Tunicatimonas pelagia: one gene and its partner. Each later gene encodes a partner of the first gene's protein in a complex. Links are inferred from orthologs where the notes say so. Each region holds a gene or a part of one and is shown on either strand. Other genes may lie near its edges.

The links. Proteins that work in one complex are often made in the same cells at the same time.
Region 2: the proteins of trxA (region 1) and trxB are in contact, whole or in part, in a crystal structure (PDB 1F6M), measured with the Escherichia coli proteins. The link is inferred for Tunicatimonas pelagia from one-to-one orthologs.

What each region holds. Positions count from the first base shown.
Region 1 is NZ_CP120683.1:1,249,819-1,252,842, forward strand. The notes cover bases 52-3,000. They hold trxA (thioredoxin), read right to left. Parts: upstream 1,714-3,000; coding sequence 1,390-1,713; downstream 52-1,389. Other genes in these bases: P0M28_RS05145 (ferredoxin-like domain-containing protein), read right to left, coding at 52-1,058; P0M28_RS05155 (nucleoside phosphorylase), read right to left, coding at 1,797-2,660; P0M28_RS05160 (NeuD/PglB/VioB family sugar acetyltransferase), read right to left, coding at 2,680-3,000. In the rest of the region: more of P0M28_RS05145, read right to left, coding at 1-51; more of P0M28_RS05160, read right to left, coding at 3,001-3,024. UniProt on the Escherichia coli protein: Participates in various redox reactions through the reversible oxidation of its active center dithiol to a disulfide and catalyzes dithiol-disulfide exchange reactions.
Region 2 is NZ_CP120683.1:856,351-859,423, reverse strand. The notes cover bases 1-2,998. They hold trxB (thioredoxin-disulfide reductase), read left to right. Parts: upstream 1-1,012; coding sequence 1,013-1,984; downstream 1,985-2,998. Other genes in these bases: P0M28_RS03430 (PhoH family protein), read right to left, coding at 2,833-2,998; P0M28_RS03435 (GNAT family N-acetyltransferase), read right to left, coding at 2,418-2,849; P0M28_RS03440 (CDGSH iron-sulfur domain-containing protein), read right to left, coding at 2,131-2,352; P0M28_RS03450 (sigma-70 family RNA polymerase sigma factor), read left to right, coding at 1-788. In the rest of the region: more of P0M28_RS03430, read right to left, coding at 2,999-3,073.

The DNA of each region.
Region 1 (3,024 bases):
ATGGTAGCTAGCTTACGAGCGGTAGAAGTGCTAATATCGCCTAGGGGCACTTTAATAAATACTCCGTAGAAACCAGCTTGTTTCTGCTCAAATACGTTGGTCGCTTTCCACAGCGCGTAAGCCGCTTCGTCCTGAATTTTGGCATCTACCAGATTTATATCTTCCGCAAGCTGATGTTCCGGCACTTGGGTAGTATCTACGCTGTAGCTCTTCACCTTCAACGCGGCCCACTCTTCTTCCACCAACTTCATTAATGCTTCCAGGCCGAGCGATTGTAACAAAAACTTCATCCGGGCTTTACCGCGTTTGTTCCGCTCGCCGTGGCGGTCAAATACCCGCAGCACCGCTTCGGTAAATGGAATAAGCTGATCTTCGGGTAAAAACTCGTGAGCTACTTGCGCCAGATGGGGTTGCGCTCCCAAACCACCGCCAAGCATTATTTTAAACCCCCGCTCTTCTTTTTCGTCAACGGTTCGCACCTTCGGAATGGCTCCAATGTCGTGAATGAAGGTAAAGGCAGAATCCTTCTCACTAGAAGAAAAAGCAATCTTAAACTTACGCCCCATCTCCTGGCACACCGGGTTCCGCAGAAAGTACGTAAACATTTCCTCGGCGTAAGGCGATACATCAAACGGTTCTTCGGGATCAATACCCGCTTTAGGCGAAGCCGTAATATTGCGAACAGTATTTCCGCAGGCTTCTCGCAGGGTAATTTTATCTTTTTCTAGCTGCGCCCACAGTTCGGGCGTACGATCCAGACTGACGTAGTGAATCTGAATATCTTGGCGGGTGGTGAGGTGTAGATTTCCACTGGCGTATTCATCTGAGACATCGGCGATACGGAGTAACTGTTTAGGCGTAACCCGCCCGAACGGTAATTTTATGCGTACCATTTGCACACCAGGCTGACGCTGACCGTATACGCCCCGAGCCAAGCGAAGGCTACGGAAACGGTCATCGTCTATCTTTCCTTCCTGGAATAATCTGATTTTCCGCTCCAGATCAATAATGTCGCGCTCTACGACGGGGTTTTCAATTTCGGTTCTAAAACTCTGCATGGTTTAGAAGATTGGGTAATAAAAAAAGCCTTTCCTGACGGAAAGGCTTAGGGTCTATTTTAAGTAATTTTCTACTGATGTATCATCTGAACGTACTTAATCTACACCTAATACTTTCCGGTTAAGAAAAGGCATCTGACAACACCAAAACCAGCACGCGCAGCGACGAGCAGCAATTAGTTTTTCGTTGGTGGCAGAAAATAGGTGCAACATTAATTAAACATTCAGATTACAATGATACGTTTTGTTATGAACTTTTCAAAAAATCTGGGCTAAACTTCCGAAGTTTAAATAAGGTATCCTCTAAAACCTTCGGAAGTTTCTGATAAGATTAAGCCAACTGGGCATCCAGCTTTTGGGAGAGAACGCTTTTATTTACGGCTCCTACTTGCTTATCAACAATTTCACCGTTTTTAAATACCAACAAAGTAGGGATGCTGCGAATACCAAATTTGCCCGCTACTTCGGGATTAGAATCAACGTCTACCTTCCCTACTACCGCTTTGCCGTCGTAATCATTCGCTAACTCGTCTACTACTGGGGCAATCATTTTACAAGGCCCGCACCATTCGGCCCAAAAATCTACCAGCACCGGCTGATCAGAATTTATTACTTCGTTGAAGTTGCTATCGGTAATTTCTAATGGTTTACTCATATCGTTAATTATTTGAACGTTATTTTATAATCTGTATGCTTGTACGAAAAAGATTTGAAATGGATATATTTTTCTACCCTGTCTCAGCATTCATCTACTTTTGCCAGCACCTGCTCAATCATAGATTGAATCGTTTTTTGTGGATTGAGGGAAAATTCTCCAGTGGCTCGGTGAGCTAAAATAGCGTTTACACTCAGCATTCGGTGCCCTAGCAGTCGTCCTAACGCGTAATATCCGGCAGTTTCCATTTCCAGATTGCTAAGCTGCCCTGAGGTAAACTGAATATTTATCAGCTTTTCTAAGAAGCAGTTTTGTCGGCTAGCCAACCTTAGCTGTCGCCCCTGGGGGGCGTAAAATCCCGGACAAGTTACGGTATTCCCTACTTGAAACTTCGATTGAAACAGGCCCATCAATTCAGAATCGGCTTCGGCTACGTAGGGAGTAAACTCCAAATTAAGCACCGATTTCAGTTGAACCGTTGCCTGTTGGAATGATGCAAGCGTAGTGTAAGGATAGAATTGCATCAATGTATCCAACCCGAAAGCAGCTTGACTGAGCAAAATACTATCCAACGCTACTTCGGGCTGTAATGCTCCTGAGGTACCTAGCCGAATGATTGTCAACGAGCGCAGATTATTTTTTGGTTGACGTGTCTCCCGATCAATATTAACCAATGCATCTAACTCAGTCATTAGAATTTCTACGTTGTCGGCGCCCATCCCACTACTAATTACCATCAGTTGACGAGTGCCTATTCGGCCAATATGAGAGACAAATTCCCGATGAGTTACTTTCGTTTCTACCGCATCGAAGTACTGACTTACGGTGGATACCCGCTCGGGGTCGCCTACTGCAAAAATAACATCCGGCATCTGCTCAGGCTGAAGCCCCAGATGGTAGATGGAACCATCATCCCGGTAGATCAGATCGGTTTTGCTGATAGGCACTGGCAGAAGGTTCACGTTGCTAAATGGGCTTCGCCGGATTCCCGAACACTGTTGCCCCGGCTTTCACCGGTTCTACTACCACCGAGCCCGCTCCGATTCGCGCCCCTTTACCCACCGTAAGCGGTCCCGCAATGGTAACTCCCGCTCCGATAAATACGTTATCTTCTACCGTGGCTCCCGCGTGAACAACGCTTCCCGCACCTACGTGAACAAATTCTCCCAACGTGGCTTCGTAATCAACGACGGAATTGCTCTGCAAAATGCAGCCCTGCCCTACTTTGGCAAAGCTACCAACTACCACTCCGGCATTGGCAAAAATACCGTAAGAAAAGTAAGCATTACTAGAGATAACCGCTTGGGCATG
Region 2 (3,073 bases), 390 kb from region 1 along the record:
GCAAAGTAGATTTGCTAACCCCAGACGAGGAAGTAGACTTAGCAAAGCGTATCCGTTCTGGTGATCAGTTAGCTCTAGAAAAACTAACCAAAGCTAATCTTAGGTTCGTGGTATCGGTAGCGAAACAGTACCAAAACCAGGGACTTACGCTAGGCGACTTGATTAACGAAGGAAATTTAGGGCTGATTAAAGCCGCTCAGCGATTTGACGAGACTCGTGGATTTAAATTCATCTCCTACGCCGTGTGGTGGATTCGTCAGTCTATTTTGCAAGCACTGGCCGAGCAGTCGCGAATTGTGCGCTTACCCTTGAACCGGGTTGGTTCACTCAATAAAATTTCCAAAACTTTTTCAGAGCTAGAGCAAAAGTACGAGCGAGAGCCTTCTCCCGATGAACTAGCTGATGTGCTAGAAGTGAGTACCAGCGAGGTAGTAGATACCATGAAAATCTCTGGTCGTCACGTTTCCATGGATGCGCCATTTGTACAAGGGGAAGAAAATAGCTTGTTAGACGTATTAGAGAATGAATCGGAAAACACTCCGGATTCTTCCTTAATGAATGACTCGCTTCGGAAAGAAGTGCAGCGCGCGCTTTCTACACTAACTCAGCGCGAAGCTGATGTTATTTCTCTCTATTTTGGGCTGAATGGCGAACACGCCATGACACTGGAAGAGATTGGTGAAAAATTCAACCTAACCCGGGAACGAGTTCGGCAGATCAAGGAAAAAGCGATTCGTCGTCTGCGCCACACGTCCCGTAGCAAAGCTTTGAAGCCATATTTAGGATAAAGACTAATAGTCTTTTGCATAATAATATAGATAGGCTTTCCGCAAGGAGAGCCTTTTTTGTAGCTACAACTTTGACTCTGTTGGTTACGTAAGATAATCTAGTGAATTAAAATTTAGTAGTGCTTTTCGCATAACAAGATCACATAGTATACTGTGTAAAGTATTGATATGCAGCGTGCTAGTACTATCAATTTTCTATTTTTAACTTTCAATTAGTACGATATATGACAACGGAAAAAGTAGAAGTATTAATAATAGGTTCTGGGCCAGCGGGATATACTGCCGCAGTTTACGCTGCTCGAGCCAATTTGAAACCAGTGCTGTACCAGGGAATTCAGCCCGGTGGGCAGCTTACCACTACTACCGATGTAGAGAACTATCCGGGCTACCCCGAAGGAGTAACTGGCCCAGAGATGATGATGGATTTTCAGAAGCAGGCTGAGCGGTTTGGTACCGACGTTCGTTTCGGTATGATAACGAAGGTAGATTTTTCAGTGTATCCACTGAAAGCAGTTGTAGATGATGAGCACGAAATTGAGGCTCAATCGGTAATTATTTCTACTGGTGCTTCGGCTAAGTGGCTGGGACTTCCGGGCGAAGAGCGATTGAATGGTAAAGGTGTTTCTGCCTGCGCGGTGTGTGATGGCTTTTTCTTTCGGGGAAAAGACTTGGTAGTAGTAGGTGGGGGTGATACGGCTGCCGAAGAAGCTAGTTATCTTTCTAAGTTAGCGAGTAAGGTGTACCTACTAGTACGCCGCGATGAGATGCGGGCATCTGCCATTATGCAGCAGCGAGTGGAACGAGCCGAGAATATTGAAATTCTTTGGAATACCGAAACCGAAAAAATACTTGGTGAAAATGAGGTAGAAGGAGTACGAGTAGTGAATAACCAGACCGGAGAAAAGCAAGATATTCCGGCTCAAGGATTTTTCGTAGCCATTGGCCATAAACCCAATACCGATATCTTCCGCGACTACCTCGATATGGATGAAAACGGTTATCTCATCACCAAGGCAGATTCTACCGAAACGAATGTTCCCGGAGTATTTGCTTCCGGTGATGCCCAAGATCATGTGTATCGGCAGGCTATTACCGCTGCGGGTACCGGATGTATGGCAGCATTGGAGGCGGAGCGATTTCTAGCAGCGCAAGAAGCTGACCTAGTAGAAGGTACTCCTACCATTGCCATGAAGTAACAATTCTTTTAGATAACCCTGAGGAAAAGCCACTTCTTAATTTTCTAGGAAGTGGCTTCTTCATTGATGTCAAACTAAAATGCGCTATTACTTCATTTGGTAAGCAGTGCGTCGCTGGCTATTCTGTAGAATCTGATAAATCCTAGCTATTTCCTCGAGGGCAGATCAAAGGCTTTAGCTTCGTGTTCAAAGTGACCTTTATGGGCACCATCGCAGAAGGGCTTATTCTCTGACAGACCGCAGCGACACAGACTGACCAATGTGCGTCCGCCCAAACCGTATACGTTTCCTTCTTTGTCTACAATCTCAAAGTTGCCATCTATTTTAAGCGAGCCATTGTTGTTTACAGTGATCTTTGTTGATGCCATAGTTTTTAGTTAGAACCGCGTCGGCGGCCGATTGAAAATGGACAGCTGATAGTTTTAATACCTAATTAAGCACGAATCATCTTAAAGTGTTTGATATTGCACTCCTCAAATTCATCACCCACTTTCTCGAATCCAAAGCGTTCGTAGAAAGATATTGCAGTGATTTGGGCGTGAAGATATACCGACTGATCAGACCAAGCAGATTCATCAATATCAATAAGTGCCTGTCGAAGAATAACTGCACCTACTCCTTTTCCTCGGTGGGAAGCTAATACAGCAAATCGCTCCAGTTTTATTCCTTGCTCCGTTTTTCGCCATCGGGCAGTGCCACAAGGAACTTTAGCTTTATCATAGGCCAAGTAATGGGCTGCTGTAGCGTCGTACTCATCGTATTCTTCCTCGGGAGCTACCTGCTGTTCCTGCACAAATACTTCATTGCGAATTTGAAAAGCTTGCTGTAGCTCTTCATCAGTACTCACTTTACGAACCATCATCATTATTCATATGATCGTCGGCTCGTTTGTAAGCGTTAATAATATCTTTTACAATACGATGGCGGACAACATCCTCACTGGTAAGCGTAACAAAGCCAATTCCTTTTACTCCTTTCAGTACGTTAAGTGCATCAATAAGTCCTGATTTCTGTTTACGGGGCAGGTCGATCTGCGAACGATCTCCTGTGATAATAACCTTAGAATTTGGTCCCATTCGGGTTAAGAAC